DNA from 3 places in the Variovorax sp. HJSM1_2 genome. Region 3 is predicted to be linked to each of the others. Evidence: predicted binding sites of a transcription regulator. Region 3 holds the regulator's gene; each other region holds the start of a gene.

Region 1 (4,719 bases), on a different contig from region 3:
TCGAAGTGGTCAGCATTGCCCCCGAATTGCGCAAAGATCCGGCCGCCAAAAGCGCGCTGATGGCCCAGGTGGATCTGGTGATCCTTTGCCTGCATGACGATGCCGCGCGTGAATCGGTCGCCATGATCGATGCGCTGCCCGGCAAAAAACCCAAAATCATCGACGCCTCCACTGCCCACCGCACCGCGCCGGGCTGGGTGTTCGGCTTCCCCGAATTGGCCGCTGGCCAGCGTGAAGCCGTGCAGAACGCGCAACGCGTGGGCAATCCCGGCTGCTACGCCACCGGCGCCATCGCGCTGATTCGCCCCCTGGTTGATGCCGGCCTGATCGCCGCCGACACCCCGCTGTGCCTGCCTTCGGTGAGCGGCTACTCGGGCGGCGGCCGCAGCATGATAGAGGCCTACCACGCCGGCACGGCGCCGCTGTTCGAGATCTACGGCCTGGGCCTGGCGCACAAACATCTGCCGGAAATCATGGCCTACACCGGCCTGCAACGTCGGCCGATCTTCGTGCCGTCAGTGGGCAACTTTGAGCAAGGCATGTTGGTACAACTGCCTTTGCACCTCGATCTGCTGCCCGGCGCACCCAAGGCCGCCGATTTGCATGCTGCGCTGCTACGCCACTACGCGGGCAGCGAATGGGTGACGGTGGCAGAGCCCGCCAGCGACGGCAAGCTCGACGCCCTGGCACTGAACAACACCAACAAGATGGAGTTGCGCGTTTTTGCCAACGAAACCTACCGCCACGCGGTGTTGATCGCACGCCTGGACAACCTCGGCAAGGGTGCCAGTGGCGCGGCCGTGCAGAACCTGAAGCTGATGCTGGGCATCAGCTAAACGCCACAAGGGCCCCAAGCCAGGGGCCCGGACGATCTGCCTACAGATCGTCTTCCAAACCCTCAGGCCCGTCGCGCACCACGCGGCGGATCACCTCGGGGGCAAAACCCCTGGTGAGCAAAAACCGCATCTGGCGCACCTTCTCGCGTGCGGCGACTTGCCGGGCGATTTGCGGATCGACCGGCGCTTCGTCAACAGCGCTTTCGTCTGCGGCCACCAAGCGGTGGCCGTATTTCTTGCGCCACACCTCCAGCGCCCGCTCGTATTCGGTGTCGCGCAGCGATTGCACCGCTTCGCTGACCAATGCCTGGCCCAAACCCTTGCGCTGCATCTCTTGCGCCACACGCGCGGCGCCCATACGGGCGCTGCGGCGGTGCACCACCGAGGCGGCCGCCCGCTGGTCGCTGATGAAACCCTTGGCCTGCAACTCGTCCAGCGCCCTGGCCAGCTCGCCCGGCTGGGCTTCATGCGGGGCGAGTTTGCGCTCCAGCTCGTAGCGCGAATATTCGCGGCCACTGAGCAAGCGCAGGGCGCGGCCTTTCAGGCTGATGGGAGGCACTGCCCGGCGCGCCGACTGTTCGTTCATTTGCTTCAACTTCTATAGCTACCCGCGCCTATTGGATAAGCGCAGGAATCCTATTTACTCCTCAAGCTTGGCTTCGGCCTTGGACTTCTTGGCGGGCTTGGTTTCTTCCGCTTCTTCCACTGGCAACAGTGGAATGCCCAGCGACTCGCGCACCTTGTTTTCAATCTCGATCGACAGCGTCGGGTTCTCACGCAAGAACTCGCGCGCGTTGTCGCGGCCTTGGCCGATTTTTTCGCCGTTGTAGGCGTACCAGGCGCCAGCCTTGTCGATGATCTTGGCTTCCACACCCATGTCGATGATTTCGCCGTGGCGGCTGATGCCTTCACCAAACAAGATGTCGAACTCGGCCGTCTTGAACGGTGGCGACACCTTGTTCTTCACCACCTTGACCTTGGTTTCGTTGCCGATGGCGTCGTCACCCTTCTTGATGGTGCCGGTACGACGGATGTCCAGGCGCACCGAGGCGTAGAACTTCAGCGCGTTACCGCCGGTGGTCGTTTCGGGCGAGCCGAACATCACGCCGATCTTCATGCGGATCTGGTTGATGAAGATGACCATGCAGTTGGCCTTCTTGATGGTGGCGGTGAGCTTGCGCAGCGCCTGGCTCATCAAACGCGCTTGCAGGCCGGGCAGGCTGTCGCCCATTTCACCTTCGAGTTCAGCCTTGGGCGTCAGCGCGGCCACGGAGTCGACCACGATCAAATCAACCGCACCCGAACGCACCAGCGAGTCGACGATTTCCAGCGCCTGTTCACCGGTGTCGGGCTGGCTGATCAGCAGGTCTTGCAGGTTCACGTTGAGGTTTTGCGCGTATTGGGTGTCGAGGGCGTGCTCGGCATCCACAAAGGCGCAGGTGCCGCCGAGTTTTTGCATTTCAGCAATGACCTGCAAGGTCAGCGTGGTTTTACCGCTGGACTCTGGGCCGTAGATTTCGATCACGCGGCCACGGGGCAGGCCGCCTACGCCCAGCGCGATGTCCAGGCCCAGCGAGCCGGTGGACACCACCTGGATGTCTTCGATCACCTCGCCTTCACCCAAACGCATGATGGTGCCTTTGCCGAACTGCTTTTCGATTTGGGCGAGTGCGGCTTGCAGGGCCTTGGCTTTTTCAGCGCTGGCGGCGGTTTGGGCTTTGACGGGTGCGTCCATGAGAGTTTCCTTTTAAATCAATGAGTTGGCGCATCTTTTTTACTGGAATTGATCACAGGCTGGATGCTTGAACAGTATTCTATGGCACGAGTCTTAATTCATTTCTACTTTTTATAGTCAGTTTGCCTTATCATTTTTCAAATGACAGATTCAGCTGATTTAGCGCACGAAAACCTTCAGGCCATGCTGGAAGAAACCGGCTGGCGCGAGACCCATCTGGGCCGCCTGATGGGCGACGCGTTGCGCCGTTTTGACGCGCGTGTGCTGAGCCTGATGGCGCATAACGTCGAAGTGCCGCTGGCGTTGAGCAACCTGGCCGCCAAGGCGCAGGTGAGCGCCGCACACGTGCACATCACGCGCCACCTGCCGCCCCAGGGCGCGCGCCTCACCGAACTGGCCGAACGCGCCGGCATGAGCAAACAGGCCATGGGCGATCTGGTCGACCAATGCGCCGCCTGGGGCCTGGTGACGCGTCAACCCGACCCGCTGGACGCGCGCGCGCGGCGCGTGTTGTTCACCGCCACCGGGCTGGCGTGGCTGCAGGCGTTCAAAGACGCAGTGGCCCAGGCCGAAGATGAATTCCGCACGGCGGTGGGGGCCGAGGTCGCCGCCGTGGTGGCGCTGGGCCTGGAGGCTTATGCGGCGTGACGCCCGCGCGTCAGCCAGCGCAGCGTTGTCAACTTCATCGAAGGTAGGCAACCTAGAATTTTCAGCGCACACTTACCAGTTGATGTTTGCCGAACACATTAAGAAGAACTCCAGGAGACAAGCTCATGCGCATCCTCATCGCTGAAGACGACCAGGTGCTGGCCGATGGACTGCTGCGCGGGCTGCGCGCTTCTGGTGCCGCCGTGGACCACGTCGCATCCGGCACCGAAGCCGACGCCGCCCTCATGGCCAACAGCGAGTTCGATTTGCTGATCCTGGACCTGGGCCTGCCCAAGATGCACGGGCTGGAAGTGCTGCGCAAATTGCGCGGGCGCAATGCCTCGTTGCCGGTGCTGATCTTGACCGCTGCCGACAGTGTGGAAGAGCGCGTGAAGGGCCTGGACTACGGTGCCGACGACTACATGGCCAAACCCTTCTCGCTGCAGGAACTGGAAGCGCGTGTACGCGCCCTCACGCGCCGCGGCATGGGCGGCACCACCAGCACCATCAAACACGGTCCGCTGCAATACGACCAGGCCGGCCGCGTGGCCACCATAGACGGCAAGATGGTCGAGCTCTCGGCACGCGAACTCGGCCTGCTCGAAGTGCTGCTGCAACGCGCTGGCCGCCTGGTGAGCAAGGACCAGTTGGTGGAACGGCTGTGTGAATGGGGCGAAGAAGTGAGCAACAACGCCATCGAGGTCTACATCCACCGCCTGCGCAAGAAGATTGAGAAGGGGCCGATCCGCATCGCCACGGTGCGTGGCCTGGGCTATTGCCTAGAGAAGATTCAAACCTAAAAACGTAGCGCCTTACGCATCACCCATAAGCGTTAGAGGTCTTTTTCACCTAAATTTTTAGCCATCTCCATTGAAGATCTTCCAGCGTGAGCAGCGCTCTCTTTTTGGCGAGATCCTCGACTGGATGCTCACCCCGCTGCTGCTGCTCTGGCCGGTGAGCCTGGGGCTGACTTGGCTGGTGGCGCAAAGCATTGCCGGCAAGCCGTTCGACCGCGCGCTCGAATACAACGTGCAGGCGCTGTCGCAACTCATCGTCGTGCCGATGAACAACCGCGCACAGTTCAACCTGCCGCAACCGGCGCGCGAAATCTTGCGCGCCGACGACTCCGACCAGGTCTACTACCAGGTGCTGGGCGGGCGCGGCGAGTTCTTGAGCGGCGAGCGCGACTTCCCGCTGCCCGCAGAAGAAGAAAAAACCATAGACGGCGTGGTGCAGCTGCGCGACGACGAATTCCACGGCATGGGTGTGCGCGTGGCCTATATGTGGGTGCGGCTGGATGTGGGCGGCACGCAGACCGCGCTGGTGCAAGTGGCCGAAACACGTGAAAAGCGCTCGGTGCTGGCGGCCGAAATCATCAAGGGCGTGATGCTGCCGCAGTTTGTCATCCTGCCGCTGGCGGTGTTGCTGGTGTGGCTGGCACTGGCGCGCGGCATCAAGCCGCTGAACCTGCTGGAAGAGCGCATACGCGCGCGCAGCCCC
Region 2 (4,719 bases), on a different contig from region 3:
GTATAGAAGGCGGCAACCCACCGGATGGCTGCCACGGCTGGAGCGTGTACCACCAGATTGGCAACAGCGCCGCCGAGGTACAGGGCAAACTGAACACAAGCTTGCGCAGCTTCTCGGCGCCCATCACCAACGACAGCGGGCTGGACTACCCGGACAGCGTCGCTTACCGCGAATAAAGCGAAAAAGCGGCCAGGACTCTTAAGAAAAACAGGCTGCCAGCGCTTAAAAGCAAAGCGATGGCAGCTACTGTTTTGATAGTTCTCCCCTAGGCCACCGGCTGTATCGGGATATAGAACTCGCCACCGGCCTTGCGGAACTCGGCCGATTTATCGGCCAAGCCCTGGGCCAGCGCGGCGTCTTCGCTCACACCCTTTTGCGCGGCGTAGTCGCGCACGTCCTGGGTGATCTTCATCGAGCAGAACTTGGGGCCACACATGGAGCAGAAGTGCGCCTCTTTGCTCGAATCCTTGGGCAAGGTTTCGTCGTGGAAGTCGCGCGCGGTGTCGGGGTCCAAGCTCAGGTTGAACTGGTCGCTCCAGCGGAATTCGAAGCGGGCCTTGCTCAGCGCGTCGTCGCGCGCACGCGAGCCCGGGTGGCCCTTGGCCACGTCGGCCGCGTGTGCGGCAATCTTGTAGGCAATGATGCCGGCCTTGACGTCGTCGCGATCCGGCAGGCCTAGGTGTTCCTTGGGCGTGACGTAACACAGCATGGCCGTGCCAAACCAGCCAATCATGGCCGCGCCTATGGCGCTGGCAATATGGTCGTAGCCGGGGGCGATGTCTATGGTCAGCGGGCCCAGGGTATAGAACGGCGCCTCGTGGCAGTGCTTCAACTGCTCGGTCATGTTGGCCTGCACCATGTGCATGGGCACATGGCCCGGGCCTTCAATCATGGTCTGCACGTCGTGTTTCCAGGCCACCTGGGTCAACTCGCCCAAGGTGCGCAGTTCGGCGAACTGGGCTTCATCGTTGGCGTCGGCGCCCGAGCCGGGACGCAGGCCGTCGCCCAGCGAGAAGCTCACGTCGTACTGCTTCATGATGTCGCAGATGTCTTCGAAGTGGGTGTAGATGAAGCTCTCTTTGTGGTGCGTGATACACCACTTGGCCATGATGGATCCGCCGCGCGAAACGATGCCGGTACGCCGGCCCGCCGTGAGGTGGATGTAGGCCAGACGCACGCCGGCATGGATGGTGAAGTAGTCCACGCCCTGCTCGGCCTGCTCGATGAGTGTGTCGCGGAAGATCTCCCAGGTCAGGTCTTCGGCCACGCCACCGACCTTCTCCAGCGCCTGGTAAATCGGCACGGTGCCGATAGGCACAGGACTGTTGCGCACGATCCAGTCGCGTGTGGTGTGGATGTTGCGGCCGGTGGACAGGTCCATCACGTTGTCGGCGCCCCAGCGTATCGCCCACACCAGTTTTTCCACCTCTTCGTCAATGCTAGACGTGACCGCCGAGTTGCCGATGTTGGCGTTGATCTTCACCAGGAAGTTGCGGCCAATGGCCATGGGTTCCACTTCAGGGTGGTTGATGTTGGCCGGAATGATGGCGCGGCCACGGGCCACTTCGTCACGCACGAATTCGGGCGTGATGAGCGCCGGAATCTGCGCGCCCATGGGGTTGCCGCGCAGGCGTTGTTCGCGCTCGGCGTCGCTCAGGTATTCGGCCATCCATTCACGCCGGCCGTTCTCGCGTATGGCCACGTATTCCATCTCGGGCGTGATGATGCCGCGCCGCGCGTAATGCATTTGGGTCACGTTTTGGCCAGACTTGGCGCGGCGCGGTGTGCGCTGCAGGCCTGCGGCTTCACGGCGCAGTTCCAGCAGGCGGGTGTGCTGTTCGTCGCGTGTGCCGTCGTCCAGCGCTTGCGGGGCGCGGCCGGTGTAGGCCTCGGAATCGCCACGCGCCTCTATCCAGGGTGCGCGCAAGGCCGCCAGGCCGTGGCGCACGTCGATTTGTGCACTCGCATCGGTGTAGGGGCCAGAGGTGTCATAAACCGACACACGCTCGCCATTGCTGAGCGCGATCTCGCGCATGGGCACGCGCAATTGCGGATGCAGCACACCCGAGGCGTATGTCTTGGCGGAGGCGGGAAACGGTGCGCGGGTCAGTGCCAGGCGTTCGGCAAAGTCGGCGAGAGCAAGTCTATCGGGAGCATTCATCTGGAGCCTTTCAAAGTACGTGGGTACAAAAAGCTCCGGTCAGTGCCGCCGTCAAATGTGTGCGTGCACGGATTGCTCCACACACGGACTTTTTCTGACATTGCGCTCTTCTTCCGCCGGTACTAACCGGTTCAAGTTCATCGGGTTCGATTTGCATCGTCTCAGCACATGGTGCACCCCGGAGCGAGCGCGAGTATACGCGCTGCAGCACGCCGCCCTGGTCCGAATTCTTTTCTTCCTGGATCACACACATCCCTATATACTGTGTATATAAACAGTATTTTCAAGAGCATCACATGCCCCGCGCCGCCCTGCCCACCCTCGACCACCTCTGGCGCGCCAGCGAACTGGGTGTTGCACCCAGCATCGTGCAGCCCACGGGGCACGCCGTACTGGACGCCGAATTACCCGGTGGCGGCTGGCCCGCAGGGCAGATCAGCGAAGTGCTGCAGGCCCAGCCCGGCCTGCACGAATGGCGCTTGCTGCGTCCGGTGCTGCGCGCCACGGCGGCACGCGGCATGGTGGTGCTGGTGGGCAGCCCGCACTGGCCACACATGCCGGCCCTCAGCGCTGCGGGCCTGGGTTTGGCGGATCTGCTGATGGTCGATACCGACGTGCACCAGGAGCGCCTGTGGGCCGCCGAGCAGGCCCTGCGTTGCCGCGACCTGGCCGCGTTGCTGGTGTGGCTGCCGCAGGCCCGTGCCGAGCAACTGCGCCGCCTGCAACTCGCCAGCCAGGCCGCGCACCAGCCGCGCCCGCCGCTGCTGTTTGTGTTTCGCCCTCTGGATACACAACACGCCACCTCGCCCGCGCCCCTGCGCATAGGCCTACGCCAGGCCACGCAGGCCGCACCAGCAGGCGCGCTTGAAAGCCTGCCCGCGCTGGAGGTGCAAATCCTCAAGCGCCGTGGCCCGGTGCGTGAACAGCCGCTGCTAATCCACACCGCCATGCCTCCGGTGTTGGCCGTGCTGGGCAAGCGACGACAGCAGAGTTGGCAGAACCCGAAACCTATCCCAGTCATCACCCCCGTCACCAACCCCGTCACCTCGTCACCACCGCCCGTCCATGTTGTGGATCGCCCTGTCCCCGCCAGCGTCCTGCCCCTCAGCCCCGAGCGATGGCACAAACACGCCTGAGCCGGCAGCGCCCCTAGCACCACCAGAGGCGGCAGCGGGTGGCGTGCAAGCCGCCAGCCCAGCCGCACTGCAGCAGGAGCAATTGCAGGCACTGAGCTGGTGGGCGCTGCAGTTCAGCCCGCGGGTGTGTGTGCTTGAAGCCAGCGTGCTGCTGGAGGCCTCGGGCAGCGAGCGTTTGTTTGGTGGCCGGCGCGCGCTGCTCGGGCGCATCCAAGAGCAGGCACAACAACAAGGTGTGCCCTGCATGGCCGTGGCCCCCACGGCCTTGGCCGCGCTCGCCCTGCTGCAAACCCTGGCGCCACAAGATGGGCTCCAGCTCGTAGGCTGCAACAGCCAACAACTGCAAGCCACACTCGACGCACTGCCCGCCACCCATTTGGCCGCTGCGCGCCCCCACGACATCACCCTGCAGCAACTCGGTTGCCACACCCTCGGCCCGCTGCGCGCCCTGCCCCGCGGCGGTGTGTCGCGCCGTTTTGGCGCCGACCTGCTGCGCGCCATAGACCAGGCCTACGGCTTGGCGGCTGAGAGCTACGCCTGGGTGCAACTGCCGGAACAATTCACGCAGCGGCTCGAATTCCTGGGCCGGATTGAAGTCGCCTCTGGCCTGATGTTTGGTGTCCACCGCCTGCTGCTGCAACTCAAGGCCTGGCTGCTGGCGCGCCAGTGCGGCACCACCGGGCTGGTGCTGCGTTGGGAACACGACCTACAGCGCCGTAGCGAAGCCGCCAGCGGCACCCTCAGCGTGCGCACGGCCGAGGCCACGCGCGACACCACCCACCTGGCGCGCCTGCTGGCCGAGCACCTGGCGCGCACCACACTCGCCGCCCCCGTGGTGGCCATCACGCTGGAAGCGCTCGACGTGCAAGCCCAGCCCGACCACACGCCCAGCCTGCTGCCGCAAGACCAGGCCAGCGGCGACTCGTTGCAGCAGTTGGTCGAACGTTTATCCGCGCGCCTAGGCCCCAGCAAGGTGCTGCGCCCGCAAGCCCATGCCGACCACCGCACGCCGCAGCACCAGTCGTGGCAACCGGCCACCTGGGCAAAACCCAAGCCGCGCCAAACCAGCACACCGCCCTTTCCCGCTGCACTGGCCCAGCAACCGCCCTGGCTGCTGCGCCAACCCCTGGCTTTGGCCATGCACGGTGATCGTCCGCTGTACCAGGGCCAGCTCACGCGCCTGGCCGGGCCCGAGCGCATCGAGGCCAACTGGTGGGACAGCGCCCCCACACGCCGCGACTACTACCTGGCGCTGAGTGAACACGCCGGTTTGGTATGGATTTACCGCGAGCCTCAAACCGGTTGGTTTCTGCACGGCATCTATGGATAAATCTATGTTTTTCATAGCTATCACCGCTTATGCAGCATGCCCAAAGAGGCGATTTCATGCATGAAGATGAAATCCCGCCAGCCTATGCCGAG
Region 3 (4,719 bases):
CACCAAAGGCCCGCTGCAATACGACCGCGAAAAGCAAGAGCTGACCTCGCGCAGTGCGCGCCTGGCCTACCCCGTGCGCGACGGCATTCCGGTGCTGCTGGAAAACGAAGCCCGCACCCTGAGCGACACCGAACTGGGACTCTGAGCCGTGGACTACACCGTACTCATTCCGGCACGTATGGCGTCCACCCGCCTGCCCAACAAACCCCTGGCCGCACTCGGCGATGTGCCCATGGTGGTGCGTGTGGCGCAGCGTGCACAAAAATCAAGCGCCAAACGCGTGGTGGTGGCGGGCGACAGCCCCGAGATCATCGCCGCCTGTGAGGCCCATGGTGTGCAAGCCATCCTCACGCGCCAAGACCACCCCTCCGGCAGCGACCGCCTGGCCGAAGCCTGCACGCTGCTCGGCCTGCCCGACGATGCTGTGATCGTCAACGTGCAAGGTGACGAACCACTGATCGTGCCGGCCCTGATCGACGAAGTCGCCGCCCTGCTGAGCACGCGCACCGATGTCAGCATGAGCACCGCCGCCCACGCCATAGACAACGTGGCCGAATACACCAACCCGAATGTGGTGAAGGTGGTGCTGGATGCACAACAACACGCGCTGTACTTCAGCCGCGCGCCCATCGCCTTCTGGCGCGACGGTGCCCAGGCCGCCGCGCAACCGGGTGGCTTGGCCAGCTTCAAGGCTTTGCCGCAGCTGACCCCGTTGCGCCACATTGGGGTCTACGGCTACCGGGCAGGCTTCTTGCGTCTGTTCCCTACATTGCCGGTGGCGCCCATAGAAACCTGCGAAGCGCTGGAACAACTGCGGGCCATGTGGCACGGTTATCGCATCGCGGTGCACGTCACCCGGCACATCCCTGGCCCTGGTGTAGACACACCGGAAGACCTGGCGAGAGTCCGCAAACTGTATTGAGCTTTGGCGCCAGGCGGCGCCACGGCGGATCTGGGGTGGGCGTATTGCCCAGGCGTAAGCCTCGTGCCGGTTTGCGCATGCTATCCTCGCCCCATGAAGCACTGCGGCATCCAGGGCCTATTCAAAGCCCAGGCCTTGTCAGCAGTGCCACGCGATTTTTAAAACTTCCGAGGATATCCATGAGACTGATTTTGTTGGGCGCGCCTGGCGCGGGCAAAGGTACGCAAGCAACATTCATCTGCCAAAAGTACGGCATCCCGCAGATTTCTACGGGCGACATGTTGCGTGCAGCCGTTAAGGCCGGCACCCCACTCGGTCAACAAGCCGAACAGATCATGAAGTCCGGCGGTTTGGTCAGCGACGATCTGATCATCAACCTCGTCAAAGAACGTTTGGCTCAGCCAGACTGCGCCAAGGGTTGCCTGTTTGACGGTTTCCCACGCACGCTGCCCCAGGCCGACGCCATGAAGGCCGCCGGCGTGAAGCTGGACTATGTGTTGGAGATCGATGTGCCGTTTGAAGCCATCATCGAACGCATGAGCGGCCGCCGCTCGCACGCGGCCTCGGGCCGCACCTACCACGTCAAGTTCAACCCACCCAAGGTGGAAGGCAAGGACGATGTGACCGGCGAACCGCTGATCCAGCGTGACGACGACAAGGAAGAAACCGTGCGCAAGCGCCTCGAGGTCTACAGCGCGCAAACCCGCCCGCTGGTCGACTACTACTCCAACTGGGCCAAGACTGACCCAGCCTCGGCTCCCAAGTACCGCGCCATCAGCGGCATGGGCTCGGTGGACGAAATCACCTCGCGCGCACTGCAAGCCCTGTCGGCCTGATCCGACTGGCTAAAGCCTAAGCCTTTGGCCACAAAAAGCCGCCAAGTCCCGTTGAGGGACTTGGCGGCTTTTTAATGTCTGCCCCATGGGCCGGCATGCGCTAGTCATCGATCGGCGCCAGCAAGGCCAACATCAAAGCCACGCGCGCTTTCACCGGGGACAGGCCGCCCGCTTCTGGCAGCGGCTGCACGGCTTGCCCGCCATCCTCCGCCCCCACCACAATGCGCCCGTTGGTGCAGCGCGTGGCGCGTACAACCGCCACACCTTTGGCCATGGCGGCACGCAGCGCAGCTTCCAAAGCGTGGTGCACCGAGCCGTTGCCCGTGGTGGCCACCACCAAGCCCCGCACCCCGTGTGCCAGCAGCGCATGCACCACGGCGCCACTGGTGCCGGCGTGGCTCAGCACAATCTCCACCTCAGGCCACTGGTTCACATCGGGTTGCAGATGTGCAAAGGCATCCGTCCTGGCGATGTGGTGCAAGGCAGCCTGTGCCAGCGCAGAGCCTTTGAACGGCAGGCTCTTCTTGAAGCGCTCGGGCAAGCCGTTACCCAATGGCCAGGCACGCAGGCGGCGTAACACCCCCTCCTCCACATAACCCAACGGGCCGGCATCACCCGAGCCAAACGCGTCGAGCCGGTAGGTGTGCACCTTCTGTACATCCAGCGCGCCGTGCACCGTGCCCGCGCAGACGGCGACCACACCACGCGCCCCAGGCGCCTTGGCCACGGCGACGGCATCAAACAGGTTTTGCGGGCCATCGGGCGCCACGGCGGTCGATGGGCGCATGGCACAGGTCAACACCACCGGTTTTTCCGGATCCAGCACGGCCTGCAGAAAGTAGGCGGTTTCCTCCAGGGTATCGGTGCCGTGGGTGATCACCACACCACACACCTCAGGCTGCGCCAGCCAATGCGCCACGCGCCAGGCCAGTTGCTGCCACACGGCATGGCTCATGTCCTTGCTATCGAGCTGCGCCACCTGTTCGGCCAGCAGCGTCACGCCCATTTGCTTCAAGCCGGGCACGGCGTCGAGCAGTTGCCCCACGCCAACCTGGGCGGCGGTGTAGCCCACGTTGTCGCCTGCGTTTGCCGCCGTGCCGGCAATCGTGCCACCGGTACCCAAAACCACCACCGTGCGCTGCCCAGACAACACATCGGCTGAAAACTTTTCTGCCATGACTTGCAATCCCTCAAAAACTGAATAAAAATACAGGTACTGGATATTCAAACAGCCAAATCAAATACCGCCTTGCTCTGGAGCGCCACATGGACCTGCCACAGTTTTCCGCCAAACTCACTGCCCGCCAGCAACAAATCCTTGAGCTGATCCAGACCGCCGTGGCACGCACCGGCGCGCCGCCTACACGCGCTGAAATCGCCGCCGAACTCGGCTTTCGCTCGGCCAATGCAGCTGAAGAACACCTTCAGGCACTGGCGCGCAAAGGCGTCATTGAGCTGGTGAGCGGCACGTCACGCGGCATCCGGCTCAAGAGCGACACCCTGCGCTCCATCAACGAGTCGCGTGGCAGTCACTTTGGTCACAGTCTCACCTTCCCCAACATGGCGCAACTCGCATTGCCCCTGATTGGCCGCGTGGCAGCAGGCTCCCCCATTCTGGCGCAAGAGCATGTGTCGCAAACCTACTATGTCGAAAGCAGTTTGTTTCAACACACGCCCGACTACCTGCTCAAAGTACGCGGCATGTCGATGCGCGACATCGGCATCATCGATGGTGACCTGCTGGCCGTGAAGTCGGCACGTGAAGCCCAAAACGGCCAAATCGTCGTGGCGCGCCTGGGCGACGACGTGACCGTGAAGCGCTTCCGCCGCACCAAAGACGTGATCGAGCTACTGCCCGAAAACCCCGACTATGAAACCATCGTGGTCGAGCCTGGCGAGCCATTTGAAATTGAAGGCTTGGCGGTCGGTCTGATCCGCAACACGCTGCTCAGTTAGCAGCGCCCCTCACTCCCCTTTCGCTTTTAACCCCCACGCCACAACGGGTGGCGGGCGTTGGGCTGCGCCTGTGCAGTCAACAACCCCGTTGCGGCGTGTCCTTTCAAATCCTGCCTGTGTTCACTACTCGCTTGAGGAGATTCACATGGGAATGGCATTGTTTTCACATTCGGTGGCGATGACGGGCTGGGCCAGCGCCTTGCATGGGCTCAAAGATTGGTTGGCCGCTGGCAAAAGCCAAGCACAGCGCCACACCCTGGCCACCGCAGCGTCGTACCGCGAATTGCAAGCCCCCACACGCAGCGCCTGCAGCACGCCCAACCGCGTGGCACGACCAGCGGCAGGTATTCAGCCATTTGCCCACGCCCCAGCGCGGGCCACACCCCGAGCGGCAGCACGCCCCTTGCGTGTGGTGCGCGTGATCGACACCGCCTCTGCCGCTGCCAGCGCCGGGCGCATGGTGATCTCGGGGCGCATGGCCGACGTCTGCGCCGAGCTCGACCGCCTGGCCGCAACGGAGGCCAACACCGGACCAACACTCGCCCAATGAGGTAACGGTTTGTCTAAATGACACGCTGCACGCGGTGCACGCCAACACTGTGCACGCGGCGCAATGCGAGCAACGGCGCCACATTTTGCAAATCGACTGGGCCAAAACACGCGACGCGCGAGCACAGCGGCACGGACTCCGAGGCACAATAGGCTTCCATGAATATTGTGATTCTGGACGACTACCAAGATGCGGTGCGCAAACTCAACTGTGCAGCCAAGCTGGAGCCCTATACCGCCAAGGTGTACACCAACACGGTCAAAGGTTTAGGGCAGTTGTCGGTCAGGCTAAAAGATGCCGACATCATCGTCCTGATCCGCGAACGCACCCATCTGAACCGCCAACTCATAGAGAAGTTGCCTAGGCTGCGGCTCATTGCGCAGACCGGTCGCATAGGCTCACACATAGACATCGAAGCTTGCTCGGAGCGCGGTGTTGCCGTGGCCGAGGGTGTG

The links. Region 3 encodes LexA, which represses DNA repair genes until DNA is damaged. Its sites were predicted from a motif close to ACTGTATNNNNATACAGT; they were not measured.
Region 1: recA (recombinase RecA) is a predicted target of LexA. The motif match lies at 2,630-2,647, and genes of this name have one in related genera.
Region 2: imuA (translesion DNA synthesis-associated protein ImuA) is a predicted target of LexA. The motif match lies at 2,423-2,440, and genes of this name have one in related genera.

What each region holds. Positions count from the first base shown of each region.
Region 1 covers NZ_JBMOXA010000024.1:2,411-7,129, forward strand. Annotated here, with positions in the region: gene argC (N-acetyl-gamma-glutamyl-phosphate reductase) at 1-836, shown strand, start outside; gene ACFQ95_RS20515 (regulatory protein RecX) at 877-1,422, opposite strand; gene recA (recombinase RecA) at 1,477-2,571, opposite strand; gene ACFQ95_RS20525 (MarR family winged helix-turn-helix transcriptional regulator) at 2,713-3,219, shown strand; gene ACFQ95_RS20530 (response regulator) at 3,345-4,019, shown strand; gene ACFQ95_RS20535 (sensor histidine kinase N-terminal domain-containing protein) at 4,090-4,719, shown strand, end outside.
Region 2 covers NZ_JBMOXA010000006.1:118,918-123,636, forward strand. Annotated here, with positions in the region: gene ACFQ95_RS08685 (hypothetical protein) at 1-176, shown strand, start outside; gene thiC (phosphomethylpyrimidine synthase ThiC) at 266-2,161, opposite strand; TPP riboswitch at 2,253-2,352, opposite strand; gene imuA (translesion DNA synthesis-associated protein ImuA) at 2,458-3,297, shown strand; gene ACFQ95_RS08700 (Y-family DNA polymerase) at 3,341-4,627, shown strand; gene ACFQ95_RS08705 (error-prone DNA polymerase) at 4,684-4,719, shown strand, end outside.
Region 3 covers NZ_JBMOXA010000007.1:62,483-67,201, forward strand. Annotated here, with positions in the region: gene ACFQ95_RS09710 (Trm112 family protein) at 1-145, shown strand, start outside; gene kdsB (3-deoxy-manno-octulosonate cytidylyltransferase) at 149-922, shown strand; gene adk (adenylate kinase) at 1,102-1,758, shown strand; gene ACFQ95_RS09725 (asparaginase) at 1,859-2,935, opposite strand; gene lexA (transcriptional repressor LexA) at 3,025-3,714, shown strand; gene ACFQ95_RS09735 (hypothetical protein) at 3,860-4,264, shown strand; gene ACFQ95_RS09740 (D-2-hydroxyacid dehydrogenase family protein) at 4,423-4,719, shown strand, end outside.